Regions from separate parts of the Mesorhizobium sp. WSM4832 genome, predicted to be linked through region 1. Evidence: riboswitches for the same ligand, from Rfam matches in the RefSeq annotation. Region 1 holds a riboswitch; each other region holds the start of a gene.
What was found. A riboswitch is a leader RNA that binds a small molecule or an ion and turns the genes downstream of it on or off. The one in region 1 is predicted to bind thiamine pyrophosphate.
Positions count from the first base shown of each region.

Region 2: linked by a shared signal. The riboswitch ahead of AC0L2L_RS14645 (YkoF family thiamine/hydroxymethylpyrimidine-binding protein) and the one ahead of thiC (phosphomethylpyrimidine synthase ThiC) in region 1 are both predicted to bind thiamine pyrophosphate.
Region 3: linked by a shared signal. The riboswitch ahead of thiB (thiamine ABC transporter substrate binding subunit) and the one ahead of thiC (phosphomethylpyrimidine synthase ThiC) in region 1 are both predicted to bind thiamine pyrophosphate.

Region 1 covers NZ_JBVVQH010000020.1:130,405-138,105, reverse strand. The annotation lists gene AC0L2L_RS25445 (thiazole synthase) at 1-754, opposite strand, end outside; gene thiS (sulfur carrier protein ThiS) at 757-954, opposite strand; gene thiO (glycine oxidase ThiO) at 951-1,928, opposite strand; gene thiC (phosphomethylpyrimidine synthase ThiC) at 1,932-3,767, opposite strand; TPP riboswitch at 3,872-3,988, opposite strand; gene AC0L2L_RS25425 (acyltransferase family protein) at 4,055-6,028, opposite strand; gene AC0L2L_RS25420 (NAD(P)/FAD-dependent oxidoreductase) at 6,576-7,049, opposite strand.
Region 2 covers NZ_JBVVQH010000009.1:65,451-73,151, reverse strand. The annotation lists gene AC0L2L_RS14660 (ABC transporter substrate-binding protein) at 1-901, opposite strand, end outside; gene AC0L2L_RS14655 (ABC transporter ATP-binding protein) at 903-1,673, opposite strand; gene AC0L2L_RS14650 (ABC transporter permease) at 1,670-2,533, opposite strand; gene AC0L2L_RS14645 (YkoF family thiamine/hydroxymethylpyrimidine-binding protein) at 2,648-3,256, opposite strand; TPP riboswitch at 3,247-3,359, opposite strand; gene AC0L2L_RS14640 (hypothetical protein) at 3,578-3,925, shown strand; gene AC0L2L_RS14635 (hypothetical protein) at 4,189-4,398, shown strand; gene AC0L2L_RS14630 (porin) at 4,414-4,917, opposite strand; gene AC0L2L_RS14625 (porin) at 4,936-5,436, opposite strand; gene AC0L2L_RS14620 (DUF2934 domain-containing protein) at 5,792-6,019, opposite strand; gene AC0L2L_RS14615 (hypothetical protein) at 6,131-6,340, opposite strand; gene AC0L2L_RS14610 (DUF1236 domain-containing protein) at 6,469-6,768, opposite strand; gene AC0L2L_RS14605 (DUF982 domain-containing protein) at 6,995-7,363, shown strand; gene AC0L2L_RS14600 (hypothetical protein) at 7,540-7,701, opposite strand, start outside.
Region 3 covers NZ_JBVVQH010000032.1:26,295-33,995, reverse strand. The annotation lists gene AC0L2L_RS31520 (ABC-F family ATP-binding cassette domain-containing protein) at 1-1,552, opposite strand, end outside; gene AC0L2L_RS31515 (thiamine diphosphokinase) at 1,554-2,198, opposite strand; TPP riboswitch at 2,335-2,440, shown strand; gene thiB (thiamine ABC transporter substrate binding subunit) at 2,493-3,494, shown strand; gene thiP (thiamine/thiamine pyrophosphate ABC transporter permease) at 3,737-5,347, shown strand; gene thiQ (thiamine ABC transporter ATP-binding protein) at 5,344-6,129, shown strand; gene AC0L2L_RS31495 (M48 family metalloprotease) at 6,283-7,701, shown strand, end outside.

The DNA.
Region 1 (7,701 bases):
CGATCGTCGGCGTCGACGGCACGGCGACGTCACGCGGTTCGAGCATTCCCGAACCGAAAGCCTCACGACCGGCGTCGACCGCCTTGCCGAAAGCACGCGCCATGCCGACCGGATCGGCCGCCTTGGCGACCGCCGTGTTCACGAGCACGGCGTCAAAACCCAGCTCCATGACGGTCGCCGCATGCGACGGTCGTCCCAACCCCGCATCGACGATCAGCGGGACGCCTGGGAAATGTCCGCGCATCGAGCGCAGCGCCATGATGTTGATCGGCCCGAGGGCGGAACCGATCGGTGCGCACCACGGCATCAAGACCTCGCAGCCCGCTTCCAGCAGCCGCTCGGCCACAACGAGGTCGTCGGTGGTATACGGGAACACCGTGAAACCGTCTTCGCACAGGATGCGGGCAGCTTCGACCAGGCCGAACACGTCCGGTTGGAGCGTGTCATGGTTGCCGATCACTTCGAGCTTGATCCAGGGCGTGCCAAAGACCTCGCGCGCCATCTTCGCGGTGGTGACGGCTTCCTTCACGGAGTGACAGCCGGCCGTGTTGGGCAGGATCTTCACGCCCAGCGAGTTGACCAGTGACCAGAATTTCTCGCCGCCCCTGCCACCGGCCATTTCACGGCGCAGCGAGACCGTCACCACCGAGGCACCCGACGTCTTGACCGCATCGACGAGGATGGCCGGCGAAGGATACTGGGCGGTGCCGAGAAGCAGGCGCGAAGGCAGTGCCGCTCCGAGGAGATCGAACATGTCTAGCCTCCCTGCATGGGCGAAAGGATTTCGATCCGATCGCCGTCGTTCAATCGGAATTCCGCTCGTTCGGCTTTGTGTATGAGGTCGCTATTGACGGCTGTCGCCAGCCAGTCGCCTTCATAGTCAAGCTCGGCAAGTAGCGCCGCCAGCGTTGCGGCGGCGCTGTCCAGGGCTTCTCCGTTAACGATCAGTTTCATGCGCAAGCTCCTACGCGTTTGTCGATATCGAAGAGGATGTCAGCGGCCTGCCGCGCCATGGCAGGCGCAAGCAGGAAACCATGGCGATAAAGTCCGTTGATCGCGACGCCGTTTCCGAGCGTTTCGATGCGTGGCAAATTATCGGCAAAGGCTGGGCGGACACCGGCGCTCGTTTCGACGATTGCCGCCTCGCCAAAGGCCGGATGGAGGGCGCAGGCAGCGCCCGCCAGCTCCATCATGGAACGGACGGTGACCGGGCCGACCGCATCGCTTTCGATCATCGTCGCGCCGGCCATGAAATGGTGATCGACGCGCGGAACGATGTAGAGCGGAAAGCGCGGATGCAGCAGCCGGACGGGGCGAGACAGCGAGATATCCGGCGTGCGCAGGATCAGCATCTCGCCGCGAACGCCGCGCAGCGCCGCGTCGTCCGCCGCGATCCCCCGGCAGTCGACCTCGCATTCGAAACCGGGAAGGCCTTGGCCGTCGATTGCGAAACGGAAGTCGACGCCCATCGCGACGAGCTTGTCATGAAGCGCCGTCATCACCCGGCGCGGGTCGAGATGCGCTTCGCCAGGGAAGAACAGGCCCCGCTTGAAACGGCCGGCGAGGTCGGGCTCCAGCTTTGCGATGTCCTCCTCGCCCAGCCAGCGATGGCCCGAGGTGCGGCTGGCGAAGCGGTCGAGCTCGCCCACATCGCGCGGCGGCGCGACGACGAGCGTTCCCGCCCGCGTCGCCTGGCCGGGCAGAACGGCATCCCACCAGTCGGCGGCGCCGCGTCCGAGATCCAGCACCTGTTGCTCGGCGCTCTCGCGCTCGCACCATGGCGCTAACATGCCGCCTGCAGACCATGACGCATTGCCGCCCATCTGGCTCCGAATTTCAGCAACCGTGACGGACGCACCCCGCGCGGCTAATTCATGGGCGACGGTGAGGCCTGCCACACCGGCGCCTTTGACAAGGACGCGGCGCATGGCTCAGCGCGTCTCCTGCGCCAAAGCGTGGTCTTCCGCCCCGGGCGTTTCGACCGGCATATAGAGATCGCCACCCGCGCGATATTTCTCCGCCATGGCCGCCATGCCTTCCTTCTGCGCCTCGGCGCGGATGTCATGGGAGATGCGCATGGAGCAAAATTTCGGCCCGCACATCGAGCAGAAATGCGCCACCTTGTGCGCTTCCTTGGGCAAGGTCTGGTCGTGGAACGAGCGCGCCGTTTCGGGATCGAGCGAAAGGTTGAACTGGTCCTCCCAGCGGAACTCGAAGCGCGCGCGGGAAAGGGCGTCATCCCTGACTTTCGCCGCCGGATGCCCCTTCGCCAGGTCGGCGGCATGCGCCGCGATCTTATAGGTGATCACGCCGGTCTTGACGTCGTTGCGATCGGGAAGGCCGAGATGTTCCTTGGGCGTGACGTAGCAAAGCATGGCGGTGCCGAACCAGCCGATCATGGCGGCGCCAATGCCAGAGGTGATGTGATCATAACCCGGCGCAATGTCGGTCGTCAGTGGTCCAAGCGTATAGAACGGCGCCTCGCCGCAGACGGCGAGTTGTTTGTCCATGTTCTGCTTGATCTTGTGCATCGGCACGTGGCCGGGGCCCTCGATCATCACCTGGCAATCCTTGGCCCAGGCGATCCGCGTCAGCTCGCCGAGCGTCTCCAGCTCTGCGAATTGCGCCGCGTCATTAGCGTCGGCAATCGAGCCGGGACGAAGACCGTCACCAAGCGAGAAGGACACGTCATAGGCTCTGGCGATGTCGCAGATTTCCGCGAAATGCTCGTAGAGGAAGCTCTCGCGGTGATGGTGCAGGCACCATTTGGCCATGATCGATCCACCGCGCGAGACGATGCCCGTGACCCTGTCGACGGTCAGCGGGATGTAATGCAGCCGCACGCCGGCGTGGATGGTGAAATAGTCGACACCCTGTTCGGCCTGTTCGATCAGTGTGTCGCGGTAGACCTCCCAGGTCAGGTCCTCCGCGATGCCGCCGACCTTTTCGAGCGCCTGGTAGAGCGGCACCGTGCCGATCGGCATCGGCGCATTGCGGACGATCCAATCGCGGATGTTGTGGATGTTGCGGCCGGTCGACAGGTCCATCACAGTATCGGCACCCCAGCGGATCGCCCAGACCATCTTTTCGACCTCTTCGGCCATCGACGATGTGACCGCCGAATTGCCGATATTGGCGTTGATCTTGACCAGGAAATTGCGGCCGATGATCATCGGCTCGCTCTCGGGATGATTGATGTTGGCGGGAATGATTGCGCGCCCTCGAGCCACCTCATCGCGCACGAATTCGGGCGTGACGAAGTCGGGGATCGCCGCGCCAAAGGCCTCGCCGTCGCGCTCAAGCTTGCTGCGCAGGACCTCGCGGCCGAGGTTCTCGCGGATGGCGACGAACTCCATTTCGGGCGTGATGATGCCCGCGCGCGCATAGGCAAGCTGGGTGACCGCCTTGCCCTGCTTGGCCCTGAGCGGCCGGTTGCGAATGGGAAATTCCGGCGTCAGGCGCTCACCCGTCGCGAACCCATTGTCCTCCGGCCGCACGTGGCGGCCGTCATAGGCCTCGACATCGCCGCGCGCCATGATCCATTCGTGGCGAAGCCGGGCAAGACCGTTTTCGATGCTGGTTTCGACTGTCGGGTCGGTATAGGGGCCGGACGGATCGTAGACGATGACGGGCGGCTCGCCGGCCGTTGGATGGACGGAGATTTCGCGCATCGGCACCCTGATCTGCGGGTGGATTGCACCGGGCTTGTGGATTTTCCGCGAGGCGGGCAGTGGTCCCGTCGAAACGGCGGGGGTGAGGGCATTCATCTTGAGGCTCCTTTGCTCATTGCATTGGAGACCCAGTTCTGTGCCGGAAGGATGAAAAGACGCTTCTGTTGACCTGCCGAAACAGGACCTCGGGCGTGAACTCCCGCAAAGCGCTTGCACCGTCCCTACGCCAGTATGAACTGGATCAGGTTCAACGGGTCACTGCGCCGCGATAGCCAGCAGTATCTCAGCCCCTTGCCGGGACTCCCCTGGTGAATGCCTTAGGTTGGACAGGTGGGCCCTATCTTGTCAAGCGAAGTGAAGGAATCGCAGGGCTCGAACTCGGGTTAACGCTCTTCGCTGTTTTGGCTTGGTTGATTCATATCCTTGGCTGGCGAAGAGATGACCTTAGCGAAAATGGGGGCGAGGATATGCCGGCTCGCCCGCGAAAGGTGGATCGCGTCAAGGTAGAAGACGTCTTCACCTGATTTCAGCGGGCACTTATCCTGCCCACACAAAGCTGGGACTATGGGGACGAATTGTACGGTTCGTGGCAGCAGATCCGTGACGATTTGATTGTTCTGCCAAGATCTCTCGGCCGGCATGGTGGAGCACGGCGCATCGCCATTCATGAAGTCCGCACGGATAAGGCAAGTCAGCACATCGGTGGGCGGTTCTGGGGCTGGCCCAACCACAGCGGTCTTGATGCCACGGGTCGCCAGTGCGGCCGCGGTCTCTTTAATGGCGGACGTGAAGTTCGCTTTGGAAGCCTCCTGCGAAGGCCAGCTTCCATCCTTCGAAAGGAAGCTGCCTCCACGCCCCGAGTAGGTGTTCCAGCGGCCTGCCAGGATCACGAGTGTGACGTTGCGATCGGCAAGCACCGATTGGAGCGCGGACGAATTGAAGGCCGGGCAATCCGCTGTCAATGGACTGGCGGGAAGCATCGTCATGTTGGGGAAAGGAGCGCACCCCGCTTTTGTAATCTGTCTGACGCGCACGCCTGTGGTCCGGGCGGCCTCGCTTAAAGAAGGGGCAAGATGGGCAGCCTGAGAATCGCCCCACAAAACGATCGTCGGAGCGATATTGCCGGAGCCGAGGAGGCATTCGCCCGTTTTGGGGATGAGCCGGCCACGCTCGAGGCAGGAAGATACTTCGAACTTGGCCCTTTCCGCTCTCAGTGCTTGAACAGACGGGCCGCCGTCAGGGCCCCGACTGGGGAAGCCGGAGCTGTTGATGATGGCCAGAGACAGACAGCACACCGCAGCCGTTGCGCCGGCGGTCGGTACCAGCCACGTCCAACCTGTAGCTCTCCGGCGGAACGGGCGCTCGACAAAGCGCCATGAGAGCGCTGAGACGAGCAGCGCGGCCATTACGATAGCGACACGTTCGGAGACGAGCAATTCGCGATTTTGATAGATGCCAGCAAAGACCAGCAACGGCCAGTGCCAGAGGTAGAGCGAATAGGAAGTCAGGCCGATGAAGCCGGCAGGGCCGATCGACAGCGCTTTTGAGACGATTGTTTCGCGGTGAAAGCCGGCGGCGATGATGAGCGCCGCTCCAATGCAGGGAGCAAGCGCGTGGAGGCCAGCAAATGGCGTATCCTGATCGATCAGCAAAAGTGAAGCCGTGATGAGCGCCAGACCCGAGGCAGCGAGGAGTTCCGCAATCGTTTGGTTTGGCTTCATTGCCTTAGCCACAGGCAGCGCGATCAGCCCGCCCGCAAGCAGTTCCCAAGCGCGCGTCGGAAGCATGTAGAATACAAAGGGCGGGTCGCTCTGGAGCCAGTGCTGAGCGGCGTAGATGGACATGACGAATAGCGTTGCGACAATGATTGACGCCCAAGGTCTCAGCCATCGCATCATGAGTATGACTGCCAAAGGCCACAGCAAGTAAAACTGCTCCTCGACGGCCAGCGACCATGTGTGCAGCAGCGGGAGCGAGTTCGCGGCTTCAGTAAAATAGTTGGTGCTGCGGTAAAAAAAGAAGTTGCTGGACGAAATCGCGGCGGCGATGGCGCTGTTGCCGAACCCAATGAACTCTCCCGGCGGCAACACAAACCACGCCATCGCAAAACAGGCGGCGAGCATCGCGAAGAGGGCCGGGAAAATCCGTCGAGCGCGGCGGTGATAGAAGTCCAGCAGCGAGAATTCGCCTCTCTCGGTCCGCTCGATGATGTCGGACGTTATCAGGAAGCCGGAGATCACAAAGAAGATGTCGACCCCGACGAACCCGCCGCTGACCGCTGAAAAGCCAGCATGATACAGGACAACAGTAACAACGGCGACGGCCCGTAGACCGGTGATGTCCGCTCTGTACTTCATGTCGCTGATGTCGTCCTCAAAACGTCCCGAGAAACGCTTTTTTCATGTTCGTTATTCTCCGTAAAATCGATTGTTTCGATGAGCGCATCTACGATATGAATGCGGACCATCAAATGCGGTTAAGAACCGGGCCCATGCAAATCGCGCAACGCGGAATCACGCTCGATCAAACTGACAGGCAGTGGTTTCGCTGGAGGGCAAACGCATCTTGTCACCGACCACCGCTGTGTGGCTGGTGGCCACACTAAACCCATTGATGATCAACACTGCCAATCGTCATCAAGCCGACTTACGCGAAATGCATCGCGACATTCCGGATCGCCTGGCTCAAAAGCTCGCCACTGTGACAGCGCCGGGCTCCTGGCAGAGCTGTGCTGCGCTCCCGGCCGCGGCCGCCAAGGGCCCCTGCAGCTTGTCGTCTGTGAAGTGGGTTGGAATCGCTCATGATTACGTTCCTATTGATGGGAACGATCAGCTTTCCGACTAGTTGTGCCGCCCGGCGGCACTGAAGCGCTCAATTGTATAGGGTTCGAGTCGGATTGGCGGGTCACGCCCGGACAGCAGATCGCCAACCAGTTTGCCGGTGGTTGGACCTTGTGTGAGGCCGAGGTGACCGTACCCGAACGCATACGGAATGTGAGCGTAGGTCGCGGAGCGGCTGATGACCGGCAAGGGTATCCGGGGTCGCGGGCCGCTGACCGCTCCACACCATGCCGCCATGGCCATCCAGGACCGGGAGATAAGCCTTTGCAAGCTCAACCAAGCCTTTCGAGCGAGCAAAATTCGGGCTGGCTTGCAATCCGCCGAACTCGGCCGCATCGCCGATACGTAAACCGATAGAAGGAGGCGCTGCCACGAAGTTGTGCACTGCAAAGATCAGCGTCCGGTTGAGCGCGATCTGGGGTGCAGCCATTGTTGTGTTGTAACCGCGCTCGCTTTCGAGCAGGGCATTGTCGCCAAGCTGGCGAGAAAGTTCTGCCGACCAAGCGCCGGCGGCAACGACAATTTTGGATGCATTCAAACAGAGCTGTCAGCCAGGGTAACCGTGCCGCCCTCGGGACTTGAGGCGACATGAGAGACTTGGCCCGCAAGAACTCTCGCACCATTGGCCGTGCCAGGAGCGCAGACTGTCGACCACCCGCTTTGGGTCGGAAACGTGCGACCACTGAGGTGTCAAAATCGCGCTCTTGACCAGTGGGCCTAGCGCCGGCTCCAATTCCCTGGCCTGGTCTCCCGATAGGTGACGAACGTCGACACAAGCCTTTGCTTTGCTTCCCACCCGGAACTGGCGGCATGCCAGCCTTTCTCGCTTTCGTAAACCGTGAGAGCGCCCTTGCGATGAAGGTCCGCTCAATCCAATATCTGCAAACAGAGGAACAAGATCGGCGTAGACCCGATGGTTCAGCGCGGCTAGGCTCGCGAAATCCGGTCCACCTCTGCCCGCGATCCAGCCTGCGCGAAGTTCCACAGCCATGGGAGCAGGCGCGGGATATGAGTGATCCTCAATGACAATGGGCCAAGGGGATCAAGTATCCACATAGGCACTCTTTTCCATAAACCGGGCACAGACGCTGAAAGGACTCTGTAACAGCGATACATCCAGCATTGCCACAAGACGCTTTATCGCCTGCCGGATCGCGATCCACGATCGTGACGTTAGCTCCGCGTTTTGT
Region 2 (7,701 bases), on a different contig from region 1:
CCATCGTGCCGATGGCGCCTTGCGCGCTTTTCAAAAAATGCCCGTCGTTCAGCGCCTTCAGCGAGGCGTGCACCAGCGCCGGGTTGGTCAGCGTGTCCTTGTTGGCGGCGATCAGCAGGTCGCCGGCTTCCTGTGCATGATCCACGGCGAACGCATAACCAGCCCTCGTCGCCTGGACGAAGGCCGCGGCCATCTTCGGATTGGTGGCGAGGAAGGCGTTGCTGGAAACTATCAGCGTGGTGTGCTCGTCCGGCACGCCGTAATCGGCATAGCGGAAGCTGCGCTGCTTGAGGCCCTTCAGCTCGGCCTCGACGCCTTCCCAGGTCGAGACCTCGAGCGTGAAATCGACCGCGCCGTTGGCCAGCGCCTCATAGGCCGAGGTGCCGAGCGTCACGGTCGAAAAATCGCCCTTGCCGCCGTCATGGCGGATGATGGTCGATATCAGCGCGTTCTCCCAGGCGCTGCCGAACCCGCCATAGGTCAGGCCGTCGAGATTCCTGGGGCTCTTGATCGCGGCGCGGTCGGCGTTGAAGACGACACGGCCGGTCTCGGACTGGACGACGGCGTAGACGGCCTTCAAGTCGGCACCGGCGCTCTTTTGCGTGAATAGGCCGAGCGAACCGGAAATGCCGAAATCGGCGACACGGTTGGCGACCAGCGTGCCCGATCCGGTGTCGCCATAGGGCAGGATTTCAACCTCCAAACCCGCGTCGCGGTAAAAGCCTTTGTCGCGGGCGACGAAAAGGCCGACATGGTTGGTGTTGGCGGTCCAGTCCAGCGCGACGGTGATTTTCTGCGCGGCGGCCCGGGCACTAGTGGTGGCCCCGGCACATGTGATGGCCCCGGCAAATGGCAGGCCGGCGGCCAGGAATAGCGCCTGGCGGCGGGTCAGGTCAGTCATTTCAATTCTCCATCGGATGATCGGGAACTCGGATCGGCGGCTGCCCAAGCAGCGTGTCGAGGATGCCGGCCTCGATCGCGGCCGCCTCGCGGGCGAGCGCCGCGCTTTCGGTGCGCGGGCGCGGCAGCGGCACCGCCACTTCGCGGACCACGCGCGCGGGGCGCGCCGAAAGCACATAGATGCGGTCGGACAGAAGCACCGCCTCGCGCACGTCATGGGTGATCAGCAGCGCCGTCCAGCGATGGCTCTGCCACATGCCTTCGAGCCAGCGCTGCATGGCCGCGCGGGTGAGCGCATCGAGCGCGCCGAACGGCTCGTCGAGCAGCAGCATCTCGCGCTGCTGCACCACGGTGCGCAGAAGTGCGGCGCGCTGGCGCATGCCGCCGGAAAGCTCGGCCGGCCAGGCGCGCTCGAAGCCGGCGAGGCCGAACTCGGCGAACAACGGCGCCACGCGCTCACGCGCCGCCCGGCGCTTCATGCCCTGCACTTCCAGGGCCAGCGTCGCGTTGTCGATGACGCGCCGCCACGGCATCAGCGCGTCGCGCTGCGGCATGAAGGCGAAGCGGGCGCCATCGAGCGGCGCGCCGTCGAAGCGCATCGAGCCCTCGCCCTTGAGCGCGCCGGTGAGCAGTTGGAACAGCGTCGATTTGCCGGCGCCGGAAGGCCCGAGGATCGAGACGAACTCGCCCGCGCCGACATCGAGCGAAACGCCTGCCAGAACCTCGAGCGCGCCGAAGCTTTTGCGGACATCGCGGAGCTCGAGCCGGGTCATGGCCGGCCCCCTGCGTCAGGATCGGACTTGCCTTCGCTCCCTGCCGTCTCGCTCCCTGCATTTTCCCAGGGCATGGCGAGCCGCTGGACGAGCACCGCCAGGCCGAACAGCGCCAGCGTCAGAACCGAGCTGACGGCGACCGCGGCAAGCACCAGGTCGGGCCGAAAATTGTTCTTGGCGCTGAGCATGTAGATGCCCAGCCCCTTCGCGGCACCGGCATATTCGGCGAAGATCGCGCCGACCACCGCATAGGTGATGGAGATGCGCAGACCGGCGAAGAAATAGGGCAGCGCCGAAGGCAGCCGCGCGGCCCAGAAAATGCGCCAGCGCCCCGCTCCCATGGCGGCGAGCATCTGGGCAATCTCTTTTTCGGTCGACGCATAGCCCTCGACCAGCGCCACCATCATCGGGAAGAAAGTGACCAAGGCGACAAGCAGGATTTTTGGCAAGAGCCCGAAGCCGAACCACAGCACCACCAGCGGCGCGATCGCCACCAGCGGCAAGGTCTGGCTGGCAATCAGCAGCGGGAACAGCGCGCGGCGCAAGCGCGGCAGGAAGTCGACCAGCGCGGAGAGGATGAAGGCGGCAAGCAACGAACAGGCGAAGCCGGCCAGCGTGGCTCGGATGGTGGGGAGCGTGTTTTCGGCCAGTGCCGCGCGGTTCTCCCATGCCTGCGCCAGCACGCGGGACGGCGCCGGCAGCACGGAGGGAGCGACGCCGCCGAGGCGGGCGTAGAGCTCCCAGGCGAGGAGCAGCAAGATGAAAGCCAGGGCGGCGGGCGCGGCTTTGGCGAAGGCCGACGCGACGGCTGATCTCCCCCCTTGTGGGGGAGATTGGCTGTCGCGCCCGCTTTCGCCAATGGCCGACGATTCCCATCCCTCTTCCGGGATGTGATCAGATGTAGGATTCTCTCCCCCACGCAATGGGTCGAACCAAACAGCCACGACACTCTCCTCGACAGCTTGAACTTGCGCTCAAACCGCGGTCGGGCTGTTCGCCGAGATGGTGATGTCGAGCGTCACGTGCCCCGCGCCGGGGCCGAAGCGGCAGAAGGCTTCGTTGAGCGTGGCGAACACCGCGCCGGCATCGCCGCGCAGCTTGGTGCAGAAATTCTTCGAGCGCTCGAAGACGCCGGACTGTTTCAGGAAATCGATGCAGCCGTAGATCTCGTCCATGTGGTCGCCGGTGCCCATCACGTAGAGCGAGAATTGCGCCACCACCGGCTGGTTGGTCGAAGGCGTCGCGTTCACTGCGCTGAGCGCGGCGAGCTTGCGTTCGTCAAGTGGGATCGCCGGGCCGCCGATCTCGTCGGAGCGGCAGATCGGATCGTCCGGCTCGCCGGGACAGCCGCGCGAGACCGCGGCCGACAGCACGCAGTGCTTGCCGCTTCCCGCCGCCGCCACGAACAGGTCGCGCATGGCCGCAAACAGGACTTCGGGCCGCCCGACCAGCAGCGTCGAGATGTCGTCGGTCTCGATCCTGAGCCTGTCACGGTAAGGATCGAGCGCGCCGAGCGCGCCGAGGATGACGCCGACGAAATCGTCGGTCATGGGATAAAGGGAAATCTGTGCGCCGGAAAACATAGCCCGCCTCGCTCCGCTGGTATTATCCAGATCAGCTTTAGGGTCCGGAGGCTTGCCGCCCCCATCTCAGCCCCGACCGTACGGAGCACCCCTGTGGATGGTCGGGTTAAAGCACTGTTTGTAGCGGCGGGAAAGAGGTTTTTTTGCCGCGCAATCAGGCCAGGAAGTGTCATCTCCCCCTAGGGGGAGATGGCTGCGTTACAAGATTTTCGCAGACTTCTTATAACTGCTTTCAACTCCTATCGTTCAAATTGTACGAATCTCGCTTGATTGTGTTTCGTACATAAAGTACGATACTTCCCTTCCTTTGAGGGGATTTGCTTGGACACCGCGAACCACGCCGCTTTTGCCGACCTCTCCCGCCCTTTGCTGTCGCCACTGCCGCTTGCCGAGCGCGAGCGCCTTGCCGGCGCCTGGCGCATGGCCAGCCAGGATATCGCCGACGACATCCGCTTCATCCGGCAATATCTGAAGGTAGTCGCCGAGAAGGAGGACAGGCTTTCGACCGGCACGCTGGTGCATGGCCGCGCCTATGTCGAAGCCTGCGCCGCCTGGCTGCCGGAGACGGTGGCGCGGTATTTGCGCAATCTCCGGCTGATCAGCGAATGCGAAAGCGCGATGCTCGCTGCCGGCGTGCGGTTTGCCAGGTCGAGCGATGCGTGGGAGTGAGGCGCCTGTCCCCGCTCTTCGCCGGAAGCCCGCTCTTCGCCGCAAAGAAAGACAGGACCGAACGCGGCAGGACAGCACCTCTCCGGTGCGGCCGTCATCCCGGGACGGCCGCCGCCGACAGGTCTCTGCAACCCTTGGGCCACCCCTCGAAAAATGCATCGTTTCACACAATCGCCAATTGGTGGACGCAGGCGAGCGGCCGGTGGTTAATTCCTCTCAGGCGAAGGAGGGTAAAGCCGTATACCAGGGAGGAACTCGTTTTGATGGACCAGCAAATCGACATCGGCATTAAGCTCGACGATCAGCCCTACGAAGTCACCTCATTCGCCAGGAGGCATGGCCTGACGATCCCAATCGCCGATGCGGTCCTTTTCGCCAAGGGTCCGTCGCCGTCGCGGGCTGCCTGCGATACAGCCGCGCTGGCCTTCCTTTGCGCGGTCGCGCGATACGCCGGAAAACAAGGGCGGCGGTAGCGGTCCGGGCCTCGCCTACCAGCTGAACTGCAGCCCTGCATTGCCGCCGACCTGGCTGCCGGCGAAGGCGATGCCGAGCGTGCCGGTCAGCCGGCCGCCATGGTTGAAGCCCTCGCTCAGCACCGCCGCACCTGTGATGCCGAAAGCGTTGGCGTCGCCGGCGTTGCCCCAGTTGATACGAAGGCCGAAATGCTCGCCCTGGACAAGATCGGGCGCGGCGAGCGCGGCCGAGATCGAGGCGTTTTCGAAAGCCCGGGTGATGCGGTTATCGATGTCGTCGACGTGGGCAGCCAAAGCCGTTTTGCCGACCTCGGTCATCTCGCCGCCATTGCCGTCATCGACCTGCCGCCTGGTCATGCCCGTGTCGGCGTTGATGCAGGTGTTGGTGCCCGGGCTGTAGTAGTAGTTGGTGCCGTACATGTCGCATGCCCGGACATATTCGACCGGCTGCGCAGCTGCCGCAGGCAAGGACAGGCCACACAAGGCTACCGCGACGGCCGCAAAAAGATATTTGAACATGATTGGCCCCCGGCCACGCTACCAGGTGAGCTGCAGGCCGGCATTGCCGCCGACCGTCTTACCGGAGAACGCTACGCCCGCGGCGCCGGTCAGCCGTCCGCTGCCGCCGGGAAGGAAGCTCTCGCCCAGCACCGCCGCGCCGGTGACGCCCATGGCGTTGGCTTGGCCGGCATTGCCCCAGTTGACGCGCACGCCGAAATGCTCGCCCTGCACTAGGTCCGGGCTGGTGAGCGACGAGGCCACAGAGGCACCTTCGAAGGCGCGCTGGACCCGACCATCGATGTCGTCGACCTTGCTCGCCAGCGCGGTCTTGCCTGCAACCACCTTGTCATCATCCGTCACAAGCCGGGTCTCGCCGGTGTTGGCGTTGATGCAGGTATTGGTGCCTGGGCTGTAATAGTATTGCGTGCCGAAGGCGTCACAAGCGCGCACATAGTCGACCGCCGCTGAAGCCTGTGTCGCAAAGCCGCCTGCCGCAGCCAGAAACGCAAATAAAATGAAACGGTCGATGCCCCGCATAACCCAATCCCCAAGCTTGACGTTAAGAAAGCCTTAACACGAAAGGCACATTGGACGAGTGCCGATGTCAACGGGGCAGTCAGACCGAAGACCGACTTTTACTGGGGCTATTTGACTAAAAGAGCGCGTGTTGCCGAGATGCCACAGTGGATGGCTCCATCTGTTCAACAACTTGCGATCGCGCGAAGCTTATCTATTAAAGCACAGCTAATTTTAGAGGAAGGTAATATTAACCCGCCCGACCTTCAACGGCGGAAGTTCCAGCGTCTTCACGCGCCCAAACTCCGGGCGCGGGCTCTCCACGTCCTCTTCGACCGTTGTCGGAATGAGCTAGCGGCGGCATGGCCGCCGGAAATCAGGCCTTGGCTTTCGGCTTGGCGGGAGCCTTGGCCTTTGCCGCTTTCGGCTTTTCGACCTTGGCGGCGACCGCCTTCTTCGGACTCTTCGCCTTCGGTTTCATCTCGGCGTCGACCTCGGCTGCCGCCTGGTCCCAATGCTCCATGTGAGCGCCTTCCGGCCTGCCTGCCTGTTCCCAGATCTCGTGCGCGCGCTGGCGAATGCGTTCGTGCCTGTCGTCCGTCACTTGTCGCCTCCATTTGGTTGGGACGGTTCCCCGGCGCGAACATTAGCCGAATTTTCGCGCCGCGTCTTGCGCATCGACACATGGAGGGCCGAACTTCGGCGGCGATTTTCCTCAGTGCCCGTCGGCGATGACGGCGACGCCGAGATAGGCTGCCTTCTTTGTAATCAATCCGGCCAAATCGGCGTCAGAGCGCTCCGTCCCTGTGCGCTTGCGCAGGATCGCTATCGCGTCCTTCATCGACAGCAGGCCGGTGCAATGTTCAGCCAGAAGCTGGTCGACGCTCTTGGCGAGGTCAGGTGGTTCGACGTGTAGATGGTGCATGGCAACGACTCCTTCCCGAACGTTGCCTCCCAAACCGCCGTCCAATCTAGACGATATGTCCAGGTGCGAGAAGAGCCCGACCCTTGCCCGATGCATCGGGGAAGGTCGGGCTCTTCGGCAACCAGGCGCTACTGGATCACCTGGACGACGCGGCGCGTGCCAGGGTCGATCAGCACCGTGTGGTCATTGACGATCGCATAGCGGTACTGCACATCCGGGACCTGCTGCAGCTCGACTGTATCGGGTATCGTGGAGCCGACACCGAGTTCGAGGCCGAGCACGTTGACCGAGGCGATCGGATGCCTGTGGACATATTCCTTGACCACGGTCTGCTGCTCAGGGGTGACGATCACCTCGTCCGCGGCCGCGATGCCGATGCCGGCCATCAGAGCCAGGCCGGCGACAGCTGGAATGAAGGTGGTTTTCATCGTTTATCTCCTGTTGCGTTGGCGAGCTCCGCCGTGCCTCCGCGGGGGCGGAAACACCGGCAGGTCGAACGTGGGAGCTCCGGGGGCAAACGCCCTCGGCAGGGGTGTTGTTCCGTCAGCGACGACTAATTGACCTGGTGGATTGACCTAGCGGAACCTTCGCATCGGCTCTGCATTGGAAGGCTTTGAAATCCTCAAGACTTTGAAATCCATAGGGCGCGCCGTCATGCAAGAAGGTCTCATCGGACAAGAAGGTCGCATCAAAAGCGACATCGAATTTAGAACCCCGGTGGCCGTTGCGGTCGGCGCCGGCTTCAAGCGCGAGATCGCCTCGCTCACCGCGATGCAGAACTTTCTCAAGGAATGGCCGGCAGTCTCGCGAGGCGAAAGCTACGCCATGACGGTGCGCGCCTGCGAGGCGGCGCGGTCGGGAGAGATCGATCTCGACCAGGCGCGGGAGGCGTTCCTGGTCTTCGCGAAGAAGGCCGGGATCGAGTGGACCGGCGCCGATCCGGTGGCGGTGCTGCGCGAAGCAAAGATCAGGCGCCGCCGGGCACGCGAAAGCCGCATACGGCACCGACACGCGCCTGGATAAACCCCTCGCCGGCGAAGGCTCCGGATGGAGCGTCGCAACGGCTTGCCTATCAGTTCAGGATTTGGCCGTGCAGATCCCGGAGCAACGGGGCGTCGCTGCGCGCCTGTCCGAAGACCGTCGCCTTGCCGGCTGACGGTCGACTGGTTCGACCGGTGATTTTCGGCAGGTGGCCGCTGTCAGTTCGGCGTCGATTCGCCCAGCGCCTCGGTAACGAAGGACGCGGCGATCAGATCGTCCGCCTCAATGCGTAGGGAGCCCTCGCCGCCCCCCATGATGGCCGCGACCTTCTGGAAGGTCTTCATCTCATGCTCGGTGATCCTGGCGTCCCGCATCCTGGC
Region 3 (7,701 bases), on a different contig from region 1:
CGGCTTTCGGCGCAGCCTCGCTCGTCTCAACCTTCGGCCGCGCCTTGCGATCCTCCAGCCTGGTGCCGCCGCGTTGCGCCAGCATGTCGGAATAGCCGCCGGCATATTCGATCCAGCGTCCGCCGCCGTCCGGCGCGATCACGCTGGTGACGGTGCGGTCGAGGAAGTCACGGTCGTGGCTGACCAGGATCACCGTCCCGGCAAAGCCGGCGACCAGTTCCTGCAGCAGCTCCAGCGTCTCCATGTCGAGATCGTTGGTCGGCTCGTCGAGCACCAGGAGGTTGGCGGGCCTTGCAAGAACGCGGGCCAGCAGCAGCCGCGCGCGCTCGCCGCCGGAAAGCTCGCGCACCGGCGTGCGCGCCTGCTCCGGCTTGAACAGGAAATCCTTCATGTAGGAAACGACATGGCGCTGCTCGCCATTGATGACGAGGTTCTCGCCGCGTCCGTCGGTGAGATATTGCGCCAGCGTCTCCGCCGGATCAACCGCTTCGCGCTTCTGGTCGAGCGTGGCGATTTCCAGATTGGTGCCGAGCCGGATCGAGCCGGCATCGGGCTTCATCTCGCCGGTCAGCATCTTCAACAGCGTTGTCTTGCCGGCGCCGTTCGGTCCGACCAGGCCGACGCGATCACCGCGCTGGATGCGGGTCGAGAAGCCCTTGACCACGGTGAGGTCGCCAAAGCTCTTCTCGATGTTTTTCGCCTCGATCACCAGCTTGCCGGATTCGGCGGCGTCGCTCGCCACCATGGTCGCCGTGCCTTCGGCGCCGCGATGGCCGCGGAAGCGCTGGCGCATGGATTGCAATTCGCCGAGGCGACGCATGTTGCGCTTACGCCTTGCGGTCACGCCATAGCGCAGCCAGTGCTCCTCGCGCACGATCTGGCGGCCGAGCTTGTGTTGCTCGCGCTCTTCCTCTTCCAGCACTTGGTCGCGCCATTCCTCGAAATGCGCGAAGCCCTTGTCGAGCCGCCGCGTCTGGCCGCGGTCCAGCCAGACCGTGCCCCGCGTGACGCGTTCGAGAAAGCGGCGGTCGTGCGAGATCAGAATGACCGCCGACGAGGTGCGGGCAAGCTCTTCTTCCAGCCATTCGATCACGGAAAGATCGAGATGATTGGTCGGTTCGTCGAGCAGAAGGATATCGGGCTCCGGCGCCATGACCCTGGCAAGCGCTGCGCGGCGCGCCTCGCCGCCGGAAAGGTCGTTCGGCCGCTCCTCGCCGGTGAGGCCGAGATGCTCCATCAGATAGGTGGCGCGATGCGGATCGTCGGCCGGGCCGAGGCCGGCTTCGACATAGGCGCGGACGGTCGCGAAGCCATCCATGTCCGGCATCTGCGGCAGATAGCGGACCGTGGCTGAAGGCTGGCGGAACACCTCGCCGTCCTGCGGCTCGATCATGCCTGCGGCGATCTTGAGAAGCGTCGACTTGCCCGAGCCATTGCGGCCGACCAGCGCGATCTTCTCGCCGGCGGATGCGCTGAGCGCCGCGCCATCGAGCAGCGGGGTGCCGCCGAAGGTCAGTTTAATGCCGTCGAGATTGAGGAGTGGCGGCGCCATGTCAACTTTCTGGAAGAGGATAGGGGTGGGCCAGAAGCAGCGCCCGGCCGCGCTCCAGCGCGATGCCAAGCTGCCCTTCGACCTCGTTTGATATAGTGAGCGAGGAGCCGAACGCCACCTCGACGCGGTCGAGCGGCCATTTGGCGCCGGTAACGGTCAGGCCGGACAGGTCGGAGAAGCCGAGCACCGAAAACAGCGTACCGTCATCATAGTCGAAGCTGGCCTTGCCAGGCAGGACGGGAACGCCCTCCTGCGCGCCGCTGGTCAGCAGCACCCGCGTGCCGGCCGCAGCCAAGCGCAGGGCTAGCGTCAGATGCAGGAAGGCATGGTCGGCGCGCTTGCCGCCGAAGGCGCCGGCCAGCACCAGGCTGGTGGCGCCGCGCTGAAGCGCTTCCGCGACGGCGAGCTCGCCGTCGGTCATGTCCTTCTCGGCCGGAAAGACTTTTCGCGGCACGGCGGCCAGATTCTTTGGCAGGTTCGCCGGTACCGAGTCGAAATCGCCGACCCAGAGCTCCGGTACCAGGCCAAGCATGCGGGCATGGCCGATGCCGGCATCGGCGGCGATGATGCGCGACGCTTCGATCTGGCGTTCGAGCCGGGGCGTGCGGATGAGGTCGCCGCCAAGCAGGATGGTGAATGTGCCCATGGCCGTCGCCCTTACCAGCCCGCCGGGCGAAACGGAAGCCGCGTAGCGCCGCACGTCGCGTCCAAGGTCCCGCTCGAACATTAGCTGCCGGGCAAACTTCCGCTTGCGCGCCGCTTCGGCGCGGCCTATCTGTCGAAACGCTCTAACGGGGTGCCGGACGTGATCCGGCTGAGAGGCAACCAAGCCAACCCGCTGAACCTGATCCGGTTTGTACCGGCGGAGGGATTAGACGTTTCGGACCATCCGGCGCCTCAATTCCTTGTCACTCGAACGAAGGAGGCGCCGATGCGCGCGATGCTGTCCCATCTCATTCTCGCAACCGGTCTTGTTTCGCTTCTGGCAGGCGTTGCGCCTGCCGCTGCGAAGGACAAGCTCACCGTCTATACCTATGAAAGCTTCACCGCCGACTGGGGTCCCGGACCGGCCATCGAGAAAGAGTTCGAGGCCGAATGCGGCTGCGATCTCGAATTCGTCTCGGTCGCCGACGGCGTCGCCTTGCTCAACCGCGTCAAGCTGGAAGGCGCCGGCACCAAGGCCAATGTCGTGCTCGGCCTCGACACCAATCTGACCGCCGATGCCAAGGCGAGCGGTCTGTTTGCGCCGCATGGCGACGTGTCCGGCATCAATGTGCCCGGCGGCTGGAGCGACGACACTTTCGTGCCCTTCGACTACGGCTATTTCGCCGTCGTCTATGACACGCAGAAGCTGAAGACGCCGCCGAAGAGCCTGAAGGACCTGGTGGAAGGCAGCGGCACGGACAAGATCGTCATCCAGGATCCGCGCACCTCGACGCCCGGCCTCGGCCTGCTCCTGTGGGTGAAGTCGGTCTATGGCGACAAGGCGCCGGAAGCCTGGGCCAAGCTCAAGCCGAAGGTGCTGACGGTGACGCCGGGCTGGAGCGAGGCCTACGGCCTGTTCACCAAGGGAGAGGCGCCGATGGTGCTGTCCTACACCACTTCGCCGGCCTACCACATGGTGGCCGAGAACACCGTGCGCTATCAGGCTGCATCCTTCGAGGAAGGCGAATACCTGCAGATCGAGGTCGCAGGCATCACCACGACCGGCGCGAAGAACCCGCTGGCGCAAAAGTTCATCGCATTCATGACCGGGCCGAAATTCCAGGACGTCATTCCGGAAACCAACTGGATGTTCCCGGCCGGCAAGACCGACAAGCCGCTCAACCCGGCCTTCGACAAGCTGGTGAAGCCGACCAAGACCTTGCTGTTCAGCCCGCAAGAAGTCGCGGCCAACCGCAAGGCCTGGGTGGATGAGTGGCTGGCGGTGATGGGCAAGTAGGTTCGCTATTCCTTTGAAGTTCGCGCCAAGCCACCCCCCTCTGTCCTGCCGGACATCTCCCCCTCAAGGGGGGAGATTGGCAGCTTTGGCGCCCTGCTCAATCCTGCAGCTTTGGAGATTGGCGAAGGCCGGCGTGACGTCTGATCTCCCCCTTAGAGGGGGAGATGTCCGGCAGGACAGAGGGGGGCGCGAAGGAACGCGGCGTCCGCTGAATTCCACCAAGGTGCAACGTGCTACCCGCCGTGCACCCTGACTCCCGCGTCACCGCCGGCATCATCGCCCTTGCGGCCGTAGCCGTGCTGATCGGTGGCGCCTTCATCGGCCTCGCCGTCGAAGGCGCGCATGATCTCTCCGGCGCTGCCGCCGCCTTCGACGGCTACCTCTTGCGCGTCGCCCGCTTCACGCTGTGGCAGGCGCTGCTGTCGACACTGCTGTCGGTCGCGCCGGCGCTGCTGGTGGCACGGGCTTTGTCGAGACATCCGGCTTTTGCCGGCCGTCGCCTTATCCTGCAGCTTTTCACCGTGCCGCTGGCGCTGCCGGCCATCGTCGCCGCGCTCGGTATCCTGGCGCTCTATGGACGGGCCGGGTACTTTGCCAGCATCTTCGCCGAGCTTGGCGGCGCAGAGTGGCCGGGGATCTACGGCCTCTCCGGCATCCTCGTCGCGCATGTCTTCTTCAACCTGCCCTTGGCCACGCGCCTGTTCCTCGAGGCGCTGGGCACCATTCCTGCCGACCAGTGGCGGCTGGCGAGCCAGCTTGGCATGGGTGCCCGGCCAGCGTTCCGGCTGATCGAATGGCCGGTGCTGCGCGCGGCCATGCCGGGGGTTGCCGGGCTGGTCTTCATGCTCTGCATCACGTCCTTCACCATCGTGCTGACGCTGGGCGGCGGTCCGGCCGCGACGACGCTGGAGGTCGCCATCTACCAGGCGCTGCGCTTCGATTTCGATCCCGCGCGCGCCGTGGTGCTGACGCTGCTGCAGATCGCCCTGACCTTCGTCGTGGTCATCGTGCTCACGCGGCTTGGCGCCAACACGGTCGGGGACGCCAATCTGCCGGTGGCGCCGCGCCGCTATCTTTCGGCGGGCCGGATGGAGGGCGTGCTGAACGCCGGCCTCATCGCGCTTGCCCTGCTGTTCGTCGCCGGACCGATGGCGGCGACCGTGTTTTCAGGCCTGGAGGCCGATCTCGGCCGGTTGGCGGGTGAAGAGGCGGTGCGCCGGGCCGCCACCACCAGCGCGGGCCTCGCGTTCCTCGCGGCGCTGCTCGGCGTGGCGCTGTCGCTGGCGCTGATTGCGGCGCGGCGCGCGCTGGCCCTGCGGCGCCGGACAGGTGGCGCCATGAGCCTGCTCGAACACGCCACCGACACCGGCGCCGGTTTCGTGCTCGTCGTGCCGCCGATCGTGCTTGGGGCGGGCTGGTTCCTGGCCTTGCGCAACGTCACCGATGTCTTTGCCATCGCGCCGATCATGGTCGTCGCCGTCAACGCGGTAATGGCGATGCCCTTTGCCATCCGCGCCATTCGCCCTGCCTATGACGCGGCCAGCGAACGCCATGAGCGGCTTTGCCTGGCGCTCGGCATATCCGGCTGGACCCGGCTCAGCCTGATCGACTGGCCGTCGCTCAGGCGGCCTTTAGCCACCGGCTTCGCCTTCGCCATGGCGCTGTCGCTCGGCGATCTCGGCGTGATCGCGCTGTTCGGCAGCGATTCCGTGCAGACCTTGCCCTACCTGCTGCTCGCGCGCATGGGCAGCTACCGGACAGCCGACGCGGCGGGGCTTGCCTTGCTGCTCGGCCTCGTCTGCCTGATGCTGGTGGTCGCCGCCGACTGGCTTGGGCGCGAAGGAAGATCATGACGACCATCAATGGCACTGCCGAGGAAAAGGGCCTCACTGTTGCGCTGGACGGCGTCTCGTTCAGCTATGGCGAGGCCTCCTTCCGCTTCGACGCCGAATTCGCGGCCGGCAGGATCACCGCCATCATGGGGCCGAGCGGCTCCGGCAAGTCGACGCTGCTCAATCTGATAGCCGGCTTCGAAACGCCCGGCACAGGCAAGGTGCTGATCGGCGGTATCGATCTCGGCAACGCGCCGCCTTCGGCGCGGCCGGTGTCGATGGTGTTCCAGGAAAACAACCTTTTTGCGCATCTTGCGGTCGAGGCCAATGTCGGGCTCGGCCGCTCGCCGTCGCTCAGGCTCGGCGATGCCGATCGGGCGGCAGTCGTCGAGGCGCTGGCGCGGGTTGGCCTTGCGGGCAAGGAAAAGCGGCTGCCGCGCGAGCTTTCCGGCGGCGAGCGGCAGCGCGTGGCGCTGGCGAGGGTGCTGCTGCGCGACCGACCCGTATTGCTGCTCGACGAAGCTTTCGCGTCGCTCGGCCCGGCGCTGCGAGACGACATGCTCGACCTTGTGGCAGGCATCCATGCCGAGCGCAAAATGACAGTCCTGTTCGTTACGCATCAGCCCGAAGATGCGCACCGCATCGGCCAGGACGTCGCATTCCTCGACGAAGGCGCGATCGCGGCAATCGGGCCGGCGGATGATTTCTTCGATCGATCTGGACCGGATGGGTTCAGGCGCTATATCGGCGATCGAGGCGGCACCGTTGCCGGATCACAACATATTGCCCGGAAGCGGACATAATTTACGGCCAAACCGGCAATGGGCGATCCGGCGTTTGCTTGCCTTGTCCGGGGGAGTATGGCTAGGTCCAGCCATGCTGGTCCGGCGGGACAGTGATTTGCCGAAAGATTTCGAAAGGAAGCCGATCTGTCGACCGGCGCTCAGAAAGTGTGGATGAGGCCGCTTGCACGATTCTTCGCGCTGGCGAGCGTTGCCTTGCTGGCCAGCTGCCAGATGTTCACGCCGCCGGACGTGCAGGAGAGCGGCTTCCAGCCTTCCGACAAGCCGATCACCGTCGACAATGTCGCCGCCAACGCCAAGCTCGCCGAAATGGCGAAGGCGCAGCATCCGCGCATCCTGGCCACCTATGGCGGCGAGTATTCCGACCCCAGGCTCGAACGCATGGTGGCCAAGGTCGTCGGCAATCTGACGGTGGTTTCGGCCAATCCGACCCAGACCTATCGCATCACCATCCTCAATTCGCCCAACGTCAACGCCTTCGCGCTGCCGGGCGGCTATCTCTATGTGACGCGCGGCCTGCTGGCGCTGGCCAACGATTCCTCCGAGCTCGCCGCAGTCATCGCGCATGAGATGGGCCACGTCACGGCGAATCATGGGCTGCAGCGCCAGCAGCTCGAGGCCGAGGAAGGCCTCGCGACCAAGGTGGTGTCGGACGTGCTCGGCGACAGCCCGACCGCCAAGGCGGCGCTGATCAGGGGTAAGCTCAGGCTCGCGCAATTCTCGCGCAACCAGGAACTGCAGGCCGACGCCATCGGCATCAAGTCGATCGGCGAAGCGGGCTACGATCCCTATGCGGCCGGCCGCTTCCTGCAGTCGATGTCGGCCTATACCGATTTCCGCTCGGTCAGCGGCGCCACCGACGCCAGCCTCGACTTCCTGGCGACGCACCCCAATACGCCCCAGCGCATCGATCTGGCGCAGCGCCTTGCGCGCAATTTCGGTCCGCCTGGCGTCGGCACGCGCGACCGCGACGCATTTCTGGCCGGCATCGACGGCCTGCTCTACGGCGATACGCCGGAAGAAGGCTATGTGCGCGGCCAGACCTTCATGCATCCCAATCTCGGCGTTTCCTTCACGGTGCCGGAGGGATTCGTCATCGACAATTCGGCGGCTGCGGTCACTGCGACCGGGCCTGGCGACATCGCCATCCGCTTCGACGGCGTGGCGATCGACAAGTCGGTGTCGCTCACGGACTATATCCGCAGCGGCTGGGTGGCCGGGCTGGAAGATGCCAGCGTGCGCCAGGACATGGTCAATGGCAACGAGGCGGCGACGGCGCATGCCAGCGCGCAAGGCTGGCAGTTCGACATCGCCGTGATCCGCGCCGGCGGGCAGGTTTACAGGCTGCTGACGGCGGCGCCCTCGGCCAGCACCGCGCTGGACCCGGTCGCGCGCTCAGTCAGCGGTTCCTTTCGCGTGCTGAGCCCGGCCGAAAAGGCAGCGCTGAAGCCGCTGCATATCCGCGTCGTCACCGTTCAGGCCGGCCAGACCATGGGCTCGCTCGCCGCGCAGATGGTCGGCGTCGACCGCAAGCTCGATCTCTTCCGGGTGCTCAACGCCATGTCGCCGGGC